Regions from separate parts of the Pseudobacillus sp. 179-B 2D1 NHS genome, predicted to be linked through region 2. Evidence: riboswitches for the same ligand, from Rfam matches in the RefSeq annotation. Region 2 holds a riboswitch; the other holds the start of a gene.
What was found. Region 2 has a riboswitch for cyclic di-GMP ahead of ACH0BF_RS00945 (sensor domain-containing protein). Riboswitches for the same ligand answer to the same signal wherever they lie in the genome.
Positions count from the first base shown of each region.

Region 1: another riboswitch for cyclic di-GMP. It lies ahead of ACH0BF_RS13210 (anti-repressor SinI family protein); the one in region 2 lies ahead of ACH0BF_RS00945 (sensor domain-containing protein).

Region 1 is NZ_JBIQDP010000012.1:30,898-36,901, reverse strand. It holds gene ACH0BF_RS13230 (sugar transferase) at 1-340, shown strand, start outside; gene ACH0BF_RS13225 (glycosyltransferase) at 356-1,549, shown strand; gene ACH0BF_RS13220 (sugar phosphate nucleotidyltransferase) at 1,573-2,949, shown strand; gene ACH0BF_RS13215 (hypothetical protein) at 2,967-3,950, shown strand; cyclic di-GMP riboswitch class I at 4,087-4,172, shown strand; gene ACH0BF_RS13210 (anti-repressor SinI family protein) at 4,192-4,332, shown strand; gene ACH0BF_RS13205 (helix-turn-helix domain-containing protein) at 4,529-4,864, opposite strand; gene ACH0BF_RS13200 (LOG family protein) at 5,509-6,004, shown strand, end outside.
Region 2 is NZ_JBIQDP010000001.1:158,190-164,193, reverse strand. It holds gene ACH0BF_RS00950 (sigma-54 interaction domain-containing protein) at 147-1,517, opposite strand; gene ACH0BF_RS00945 (sensor domain-containing protein) at 1,811-3,934, opposite strand; cyclic di-GMP riboswitch class II at 4,022-4,105, opposite strand; gene ACH0BF_RS00940 (MogA/MoaB family molybdenum cofactor biosynthesis protein) at 4,357-4,878, opposite strand; gene moaA (GTP 3',8-cyclase MoaA) at 4,903-5,913, opposite strand; gene ACH0BF_RS00930 (molybdenum cofactor guanylyltransferase) at 5,972-6,004, opposite strand, start outside.

The DNA.
Region 1 (6,004 bases), on a different contig from region 2:
AGGGGAAATGAGCCTGGTGGGGCCGCGTCCGGAAAGAAAGTTTTTTTACGATCAATTCCAGCAATATTTGCCTGAATATTCAAACAGAATGACTGTGAAGCCTGGATTGACCGGGCTGGCACAAGTCATGGCCAATTATACGACTGCTCCTGAAGATAAGCTACGGTTTGATTTAATGTATATTCGTCATTATTCCTTTGGAAATGACATCAAAATTTTATTCCAAACCATCTGGGTTATCTTCCAGAAAAACAAAGCTGAAGGAGTAGTAGAAACAAACTCTCAGAAGAAAAAGAGATTATTGCAGCTGCTCAGTCAAAATCAGGCTGCCGGCCAGTAAAGGAGAATATATAGCATGAAGATCTTATTCATTACCCATCGAATGCCAAAGGTTCCGGGAAAAGGAGATCAGGTTAGAGCTTTTCAACAAATGAAAAGCCTGGTGAAGAAAGGCCATACGGTTCACTTTTTATTCCAGGAGAAAGACGAGGCACATTGGTGCTGTGCTTCTTCTTTGATAGAAGGAAGCGGCAAAGAGAAACAGAAAATGAAGGTGAAAAATAAGTCTCTTTCAATCATTAGAAGCTTTCTTCTGAAAGGCTATCCCTTAAGTGTGTCGCTCCATTCTTTTCCAGTATTGAAAGCTTTCCTTACAAGCATTACAAGCCAGGTTCACTATGACGTCATCCATATTCAATCGAAAGTTCTCCATAATTTTTCTTCATTGAATATTTCCAATTCAACAGTGGTAGTGGATTACATAGATGCCATCAGTCTTAATCTAGAAAGGCGATACCATTGGGCGAAGAACCCGCTTGAGAAATTAGCGGTTAAAGGGGAGTTGGGCCGGATGAAAAAATATGAAAGCTTTATAAGAGATCAAGGTGTAAAAACCATTATTACTTCCCCGGCTGACAAAGAATTTCTTCATTCAAGGCGGGCCAAACAAGTGAACGTGGTGCCTAATTATATTGATTTATCCTACTTCCACTTGAACCATTCAATTGAGGATAAAAAGAAAGCCTTGGTATTCACAGGGACAATGAATTATGCCCCAAATGTCGATGCAGCCATGAGGCTTGTGAAGGATATTTACCTTCCTTTAAGAGAAAAATTTTCTGATTTGGAATGCTGGCTTGTTGGAGCCTATCCTTCAGCAGATGTACAGAAACTGAGCAAAATCAGCGGTGTAATGGTTACTGGATTTGTAGAGGATATTAGACCGTGGCAATGGAAAGCGGCAGTATACGTTTGTCCCCTTCGCTTTGGAGCGGGGCAGCAAAATAAGATATTGGAGGCAGCTGCTTTAGGGTGTTCCATCGTGATGAGCAACATTACAAATTCCGGCATTGGCTTCACACACAATGAAGAAGCACTGATCTGTGAACAGAATAAAGAATTTGTAGAGCATACTGAACAGTTGCTGATTAATAGAGAGCTGGCAGCCAAATTAGCCGGGCGGGCTAGAGAGTTTGTAGCCCACCGTTTTTCAGAGGAGGTTGTGACGGACCGATTGATTTCCACTTATACAAAAGCAGATAACTATTAAAAAACGGAACGGGGGAACGATGAATGCAGCTAATCTTATTATCCGGTGGGTCGGGAAAACGCTTATGGCCCTTATCAAACGATTCGAGATCAAAACAATTTTTACAGGTGCTTGCTAATGAAGACGGCCATATGGAGTCGATGGTGCAAAGAGTATGGCGGCAGCTTGGTCACGTGGGTTTACAGCAATCAACCATGATTGCTACAAGCAAATCTCAAGTAGATATGATACAAAGTCAATTAGGTTCGCATGTGCCGCTTATTACTGAACCGGAGAGAAGAGACACATTTTCCGCTATTGCTTTAGCAGCTGTATATTTGTATTGCATAAAGGGGGTTAGCTTACAAGAAGTAATTGGTGTACTTCCCGTTGATCCATTTGTTGAGGACCGTTTTTTCCATGAAGTGGAACGGTTGGAAGAAACATTGATAACTTCTGAGGCAGACCTTGCTTTAATAGGTGTAAAGCCGACATTCCCTTCAGAAAAGTATGGTTACATTTTACCTAAAATTGAGGACATTCAACGGGCTTATATGGAAGTAAGCCATTTTAAAGAAAAGCCGTCTGCATTACAAGCAGCTGGCTTAATAGAACAGCACGCTTTATGGAACGCAGGAGTTTTTGCATTTAAGCTTGAATACATTTTATCTATCCTTGAAGAAAAGGGCTTGCCTATCCATTACGAGGAGTTATACAAACAGTATTCGCTTCTGCCAAAAAAGTCATTTGATTATGAAGTCGTTGAAAAAACAAAAAAAATAGTAACGGTTCCTTATAACGGTTATTGGAAAGATCTTGGAACGTGGAATACACTAACAGAAGAAATGTGCACAAATCAAATGGGCGATGGAGTAATCAGTCAAGATTGCACAAATACTCATATGATTAATGAGCTGGGAATACCAGTTACTGTAGTCGGTGTGACGGATCTTATCATTGCAGCGAGTCCCGACGGTATTCTCGTATCGGATAAAAATAAAAGCCCGAGGGTTAAGACATTGCTTGATGGAATTCAGAAGCGGCCAATGTATGAGGAGAGACGCTGGGGTTGGTATCGCGTGCTCGATTATACGAAAGTGGAGGACGAAGCGGAGGTATTAACCAAGCGGGTTTGCATAAAAGCTACCAAGAATTTAAGTTATCAAAAGCATCGTTTTCGCAGTGAAGTCTGGACAATTATTAAAGGAAAAGGAGAATTTGCTTTAAATGGCTTAATTTATTCTGTGAAAGCGGGAGATGTGCTTCATATTCCAGTTGGAGCAGAACATGGGTTGAAGGCAATCACAGATTTGGAATTTATCGAAGTGCAATCAGGTTCTAATTTAGTAGAAGAGGACATATACCGCATTTACATGGACTGGTATGAAGTCGTGCAGCATTGCAATAAAGTAGTAAGTTGAATAAGAAGGCAAAATTGATGCTAGAGAAGAATATGCACATTAGATGGCTGCCTATTATTTTTCTATTTGGAGCAGTTAGTTTCTATTTGCTGATAGGTTTGCGGGGGTGGGGAGAGCCCGACCTTGAACAGACGAATCGTGCATCCCGGGAACAAGTTGTAGAAGTAGAAGATTTTACAACAGATGAAAGAGGAACAGCAGACGATTATTCAAAGGCGATTCAACAGGCCATTGATTTTTGTGTTACATACAAAAAAGAAAAAGTAATGTTTAGAGCAAACAAAAAGTATGTCGTCCAGTCAGGCTTTACTGTCAAAGAAGGCGTGAAACTGGAGTTTGGCCAAAATTCTATATTGGTGGTTAAGGGAAATGAGCGTGTGATAACCGTTGAGAAGGATGCCGTCATTATAAATGGAACCGTGCAAATCGTAGATCCTGATTTTCAGTCGGAAGTTATTTTTTTAAAAGGCACGGACCGCTTCGATGCCACAAATAGGACCCGTATTGAAAACATGGCGATTATCAACAAAAGTGAAAGTTACAAAGGAACGGGTCTTTCTCTTTATGCTAAGGGTCCGTGGCACAACATTAGCTTTGTTCATTTTGAAAATATTTCTATAGTGGGCTTCCAAACAGGCATTCAACTAAAAGCCGAAAATCCTAAAGATGAGACTTACAGTTGGATTAATGCCAATCGTTTTGAAAATGTGTCATTGGATGATTGTGTTTTTGGCATCCGGTTAGTAGGTTCAATCAGCATTCCAAATGAGTGCTCAGGCAATTATTTTACAGGGCTGCAAGTACAACTGACCGAACATACAGAGCAATTCATAAAGGCGGATGGTTCATATAATAAATTTGAGGGCATGGTTTGGGATGTGCAGCGTATCAGGCATTCTGCGCCGCTCGTAGTGCTTACAGCTGAAACAGAAAATAATCAATTAGATCTAAATATAGCAGATGAATGGATCAACGATCGTGGTCAGAAAAATAGTTACTGAGAAAAAAAGTGTCTGTTTATTCCGTCGAAAGAAGTGATAAAATGTTTTACTAAAACTAATGCAAACAACTCAATCCAGGTGCTAAAATTTAAGTAGAATAAAACTTTTCTTTTTCTTGCAAAGGCGAATATCAAATCATAGAAAAAGGCAAACTTATTGAAAAATAAGGACGCAAAGCTTCAGGTCTAAGGGGAAATACGCTATGACGGCTGGGCTGCCGATATTCTAGGAGGATTTTCTTATGAAAGAAGACCAAGTCTCAGTGGACAGGGAATGGATTGTTTTAATAAAAGAAGCAAAAGAGCTAGGAATCTCTCTTCAGGAAGTGAGGGATTTTTTGAAAAGCGGCCGGTTTGAGGGGACAAGTTTTAGGCTTGCCTGAAGATGACTCTAATGGGGGACATTCCGGTGAAGCGGTCAGATCTAAATAAGCAGAAAATAGTTGAATAGAGCCCTAATAAAAACTACAGCATTACGAAAGAAGTTTGACATGCGGGATCAATTGCCTATCGTTATTTCTGAATTTTCTGCTTGTTTGTTAAAGGAAGGCAAGTGAAAAAGCCCCGTTAAAAGAGAACTTATTTATCGGGACTATTAGACTTCTGCCATTTTTGAAACTCAAGAAATTGTTTAAACTGTTCTTTGCTGATCCCGGATTCCATTGCTTCTTTGGCCAGTTCGAGCCATTCAGTATCAATTTCTTTAATAGGATTGTCACCTTCGTCTATTAATTTCTCTACACTCACATTTAATACCGAGGCAACTTTATGCAGAAATTGAATAGAAGGATTTAATTGTATTTGGCGTTCCACTGAAGAGACGTATGATTTTGCTACTCCGGCTCGATTTGCCAATTCAGTCAACGAAAGTCCTTTAGACATTCTAAGCTCACGGATTCTTTCCCCTATAGACATTATGATCACCCTTAAAATATGCTGAAAACCGAATTATACAGATTTATTTTAACATGATACCGCTTAAAAGAACAAAGCCCTTATTAAAAGTAATGGAGCATTTATGATCAGTTACAGCAGGACTGGGCTGAAATTACACAAAAACATGAGAGAAGCGACTCACTCATATTGTTTCCACAACGTACTATCTTCTTATCTGATGCTCATCGGTAAAGGAGCATTTATATGTGAAAAGATGTGTTTGGCAACAGACTGAAACCTTTTGACAGTCAAGGGAAGAACGGCAGTAAATAGCTTGAATGGCTTCTCACACGGGTGAGGGGCTTTTCTTTATGACTAAAAAAGAGTTTGCTGGTAGCTCTCTAGCTCGTACAATCAATTGGACCTGTCTTTGCCACAGGTTAAGACTTTTCCTCGTAAGGATAAAATGTGACATTCTTCCCTTTCATTAGATATATTAGCTAGGGAATAATCAACATTAACAAGTAAAATTTAACTCCTATTACGATTTTGAAGAGTAGGATGGATAGACTTGTCGGCTAACATAAGAGACCGCCTCGTTTTTATTGACTCATCCATTGTTTACCAAAGGTGTATCGTTATGTATAATCAATAACATTGGGTAATGTAAGGAGGAATACTTTTTGAAAAGACTAGCTGTATTTTGTGGATCAAGTAATGGAGCTTCTGATCTTTATATTGAAGGAGCAAAAACTTTAGGAAAAGAGCTTGCTAAGCGCCAAATCGAGCTTGTATACGGAGGCGCAAGTGTAGGAGTAATGGGAGCGGTAGCTGATGCTGTTTTGGAAGCGGGCGGTCATGTCATTGGAGTGATGCCAAGCTTTCTTGATGAAAGAGAAATTTCTCATAAACACTTATCTCAGCTAATTGTTGTTGAATCCATGCATGAGAGAAAGGCTAAGATGGCCGAATTAGCGGACGGATTTATTGCCTTACCGGGCGGACCAGGAACATTAGAGGAATTTTTTGAAATTTTCACATGGGCTCAGTTAGGACTACATCAAAAACCATGCGGCCTTTTGAATATCAATAATTATTACACCCCGCTTGTCACCTTGTTCAATCATATGACAGAAGAACAGTTTTTACAGGAAAAATACCGTTCTATGGCCCTTGTAG
Region 2 (6,004 bases):
AGGAATATATCCTTCCACTCTTCCCCATTGCTTTATGACTGGAAAACGGCTGACTTATTTAAAGTTTGTCAAAGCGATTGGCGAAAGAATTTTCTTTCTCCACACAAAAAAGAGGGAGAAAATTCTCCCTCCCTCGTAAAAAAATTTTACCGCAATCTGTATTTATCCATTTTGTATTTTAATGATTGTTTAGAAAGCCCGAGTCTTCTTGCTGTCTGAGCTATGACCCCATTGGCCTGTTCCAACTCACCCATAATAATTTTTTTCTCATAATCCTCTACTGCTTCACGAAGAGAATGAATGGTAGCACTTATTCTATTAGCTTCAGGAACAGGCCGTTTATATTCCCGAATCCTCTTCGGGATATCTTCTAGTGTAATCCGATGGTCATTTGCCTGATTAAAGGCAGTCTCTACTGCGTTTTTTAATTCCCTAATATTCCCCGGCCAGTCATAGGCTTTAAAGCAATCCATCACTTCCTGATCAATCTCATCGATAAAAATATTCATATTATTATTATAGAAGTTGACATAATGCTCCAATAGTACTTCAATATCTTCCTGTCGTTCCTTTAAGTTGGGTAGATCAATTTGGACCACCCCTAGCCGATAATAAAGATCTTCTCTCATTCTCTTCTCGGCAATTAGTAGATCAGGATCCTCATTTGTCGCTGAGATCACTCTTAAATCCACCTTAATATTTTTTTTGCCCCCTATGCGCCTAACGGACTTTTCTTCAATTGCTTTTAGAAGTTTTACCTGAAGGCCAATCTCTAAAGAATTAATTTCATCCAAGAACAGCGTTCCGCCCTCCGCTTGTTCAAATAGGCCTTGTTTATCTTCTGCCCCGGTAAAACTCCCTTTCGTTGTTCCAAATAACGTGCTTTCGAGCAAGTTAGCGGGAACGGCTCCACAATTTAAAGAAACGAAAGGCTGGCTGTATCTGTCACTTAAATTATGTATAGCTTGGGCAATAACTTCTTTTCCTGTTCCTGTCCTTCCGTAAATAAGTACAGTTGAATCCGTTTTTGAAATTTTTTCGATTTTATTTTTAATAGCTATCATAGTTGGATTGACGGTGATAATATCATCAATTGTATAAATGGTATCATTTTTACGGTACACTTTATGGCGAGCATACTTATCCATATGCTGAATATTTTCTTTCGGAAAAAAGTGTTTAGAAAACTCAACCGCTCCAATAATTCTATCTCCTTCTTTGATTGGGTAAGTCGAATTAACCGATACTACTACATTTCCTTTTGTTGTTGTAATTTCCTGTCTAATGTTACAAAGGGGACGGCCACTTCTTAATACATTCATTAACGTGCTATTTTCGTTGGTTAAATCTTTATAAAAAGAGGTGACATGTTTCCCTAGAAAGTTTTCGGGTCTGAGATGAAGCTCTTTCAATATATTTAAGTCAGCCATATCATAAAAAATAACATTTCCGTTCGCATCGACGACTAATACATTGTCGAAATCGGATAAGTTTTTAAAACTTTCTACATCAATCATCACCTTTTCTCCTCCTATCCGGTGTGAAAGTTCGTCATCTATGCAGCAGACCGCTCGTCAGTTAAAATGTCCGCTTAGAAAATTAGTGTATTCCAATTGTACCATGTCCTTTTTTGAAAATTAAAGGCTGCAAAATTTATTGCCGTGCAGATGTATGACAGATTGCTTGAATGATTAGCTGGCATAAGCATAAAAACCCTGATGGTGAGCCTATGCAAAAGCGACCCCCAGGGTTAAATAAATTATTATTCATAAACTAAATTTTTTCAACGTTCGTATTATTTTCATTCATGCTAGCCGTCTGCTTTTTCGCTTTGCCCTCTTTCGGCCGCTTCGATTAAATAGGTTTCAAAGTCTTCTCCTGACAACGGTTTGCTAAATAAAAACCCTTGTCCTTGGCTGCAGCCATCCTCATTCAGTACATCTAATTGCTCCTGGCTCTCCACCCCTTCAGCAATAACATTGATCCCAAGCGTCCGTGCAAGTGTTAAAACAGCTTGTACAATTGCCTGACTTTCTTCATTTTGATGAATATCCCGAATGAAAGAGGCATCGATTTTCAACGTATCCACAGGTAAATATTTAATGTAGCTAAATGAACTGTATCCAGTACCAAAGTCATCAATAGAAATATGAATACCGATGTCCCGCAGTCTTTGCAAAGTATCGGCCGCGTGATCGATATCTGCAAATACACTTTCCGTTACTTCAAGCTCCAGCCATTGTGCCTCCAATCCGGTCTCTGTTAAAATTTCTTCAATTCTCTCTATAATATTGGGATGCGCTAATTGGCGAACAGACATATTAACCGAGATTTTTAATGGTGGGTACCCTTTGTTTTGCCATTCTTTATTTTGCCTACATCCACGCCGGAGAACCCACTCTCCAAGAGGAAGAATAAGGCCCGTTTCCTCGGCAACCGGAATAAATTTATTGGGAGAGATCCTCCCCAGCTCCGGATGGTCCCAGCGGACAAGCGCCTCCATTCCGATGAGTTGATTTTTAGAAATATCCATTTTGGGCTGATAATCAATATGAAAATGCTCAAGCTCAATCGCTTTTCTTAATTCATTCTCCAGCAGGATGCGCTCCAAGGATTTCTCTTCCATCTCTGGTTTAAATAATGCATAGCCGTTTCTGCCCCGTTTCTTAACGGAATAAAGAGCGGTATCCGCTTTATTTAATAGTTCATCTGCATCTTCACCGTTCACCGGAAAAAGCGCAATGCCAATACTGCAGGAAAGCGTATAGTGCTCGCCTGCAACTTTCAATGGTTCTTGAAAGTTAGAATGAATCCTTTTGGCAATCTGATCCAGCTCTTCCATGCCTGATACATTGTTTAGCAACACAGTAAATTCATCTCCACCCAGCCGTGCGACTAAATCACTTGGTCGCAGCGAGTTTTTAATACGGCGAGCAGCCTCAGTTAGGATAAAGTCTCCATTCTCATGTCCCCAAGAATCATTCACAAACTTAAAGCGATCCAAGTCGATAAACATAACAGCAAGCTGAGAAGAATAACTCTTAGCATGATCCACTTCTTTTCTCAATCGGTTCATGAATAATCGGCGGTTAGGCAAGTCCGTCAATGTATCATGATAAGCTAAATGATAAATCATTCTCTCTGATTTTTTCCGTTCGGTTATATCTCGCATCGCCAGCACGAAGCTTTTGATCTCACCATCTTTATCAATGACGGGATTAATCTTCGTTTCCGTGTCCTTATACGCTCCCCGGTTCGTCTTTATACGGAATTCGAGCAGCGAGGATACTTTCTTTTTAGCAGCCAGAAGCTTTAACTCTTCAGAAAGAGTCAGTTGATCTTCTTCATGCACCCATTGAAAGATCCTTCCTGACTCTAATTTCGCAAGCTCATCGCCCAACAACAATGCATGAGATGGAGACATGTAGAGGAAGCTTCCTGACTGATCAATCACTGATACCAAGTCAGATGAATTCTCTGCAATTAGTCGATATTTCCCCTCGCTCTCTCTCAATTCCTCTTCCATCTTCTTTCGAAGACTAATATCGTTTCTTATCGATGCATATTGATAAGGTTTCCCGCGATCATTCAAAAAAGGAACAATCGTTGTGTCTACCCAATAAAACGACCCATCTTTCGCCTTGTTTCTTATCTCTCCCTTCCAGATTTGACCGGAACCAATCGTTGCCCACATTTGTTTAAAAAACTCCCGTGAATGATAACCCGAATTCAATATACAGTGATCTTCACCAAGGAGTTCCTCCTCATTGTATTTAGAAATTTTGCAAAATTTTTCATTCACGTAAAGTATCTTTCCTTGATGATCGGTAATAGCGACAATAGAAGACTGATCAATTGCATATTTGACATCTGTCAACTCTTTTAAAATATTCTCCAATTGATTGTCTTCTACATTCTTAGAAGGTACAGGCATGATAAATCTCTCTCTTCTCTTTGTTTTTTCTTTTGCTGTACAATATTTACTATACATATCTGGGTATATCCAAACAAAAAAACCGACTCAAAAAAGAGTCGGTTGCACTACTCGCTCCAAGCCATTCAAGTGCCCACATACAAATGACTGTTCATCGCTTCCACCATAAGATTGTTATAAAAAAAAATTCCACAAATGTCTTATTAGACTAACGTTTTTTATACAATTATCATAGTTCGATATACCCGTCAAGTCAATGTCTACCGTTATTTATTTCTAGCATTATTCGTCTCTTAATGAGGCCTATTTCACAAAGAAACCTAACAATATTTATGAGGCCTAGATCAAAAACCTTGCTTTTTCCTCTGACAAGAGAAAAGGATAAATACACCTCGTCTTACTCGTTTTTTATCCTTATTCACTTATCTATCTTTATTTAATTCTGCCACAATATGGCCAACTTCACGCAAAACCAGTTTTTCCATCGCTAATGTTACTGCGCCAGTAGAACCCGGCAGCGCAAAAATGATCGTTTCTCCAGCTACACCTGCAACAGCTCGGGATAAGATAGCCGCAGAACCGATATCTTCTGTATAACTAAGATAACGAAACAACTCACCAAATCCGGTTAGCTCTTTCTCAAACAACGGTGCCACTGCTTCAATCGTCACATCCCGCTTAGCCACACCGGTGCCTCCATTAATGATAACCGCATTGATTTGGGGGTCTTCAATCCCTTGCCGAACAGCTCCTGTAATCTGTTCCTTTTCGTCAGGAACGATCTGGTAGCGTGCAATGGAATGGTGACTGTTGATTAAAAACTCTTTAATTTTTTTTCCGCTTTTATCCGTTTCTTCTGTTCGTGTATCGCTGACAGTAATCACCTGACAGACAACATGCTTTGCCGCTTGCCCTTTATGAGCATGTACTCGTCTTTCATTCATGTGAAATGGGTGCACCTCTCTTCTTTAACCGCCAATATAAGACATCTCAATTTTTGGCCGGTTCTTTGCTGTTTCTTCCGTTCGCTCATCCGAATAGCGGTCCGTTCGCGCAAGCCAAAGAGCTGACATATGATCTCTTACTTTTTCTATTGAACTCGTCGATCGGAGCACAGCCTTTAAATCGCTGCCTTTTGTAGCAAATAGACAAGTGTACAATTTTCCATCTGCAGATATTCTTGCCCGGGTACATGTCGAGCAGAATGATTCTGTCACTGAAGAAATCACACCAAACTCTCCGCTTCCATCCTTATAACGAAAACGGCTCGCTACTTCGCCGTAATACGCTTCATCTGCTGGTTCTACAGGAAATTTGCTGCTGATGAACTTGACGATTTCTTGCTTGGATACGACCGAAGAAAGCTGCCAGCCATTCGTGCTTCCTACATCCATAAATTCAATAAAACGAAGGGGAATACCTTCTTTTTTAAAATAAGTCGCCATTGGCAAAATTTGTTGCTCATTTACACCTTTTTTCACAACCATATTTATTTTAATGCCAAGGCCGGCCTTCTGCGCTGATTCAATTCCTCTCAGTACGGTTTTCACGCTGACAGATCGGCCGTTCATTTGTTTAAAAATGGTATCATCAATCGCATCCATACTAATATTCACCCGTTGCAAGCCAGACGATTTCAATGCTGTAGCATACTTGGGCAACAAGACACCATTCGTTGTTAAAGCAATATCCTTAATATTTGTCTTGGCATATAAGCCATGAATTAACTCGGGGAGGTCTTTTCTAAGCAGGGGCTCTCCTCCCGTCAACCTGACTTTCTCTACGCCAAGCTCTGTTGCTGCTTGAACGACACGGATAATTTCCTCAAACGTCAAATATTCCTCTTTCGGTAAAAACGGATAGTCTGCGCCAAAGATTTCAGCCGGCATACAATAAGAACAGCGGAAGTTACACTGATCCGTCAAGGAAATCCGAATGTCTCTTAGCGGTCTGTTAAACTGGTCTTTTACTTGTCCCATTCATTTCTCCTTTCTGGATGCCACGGCTGTGCAGATGTTTGCATGGAGGCAGAGCGCCTTACTCATCTACAAATAATTGGCGATAGGCATC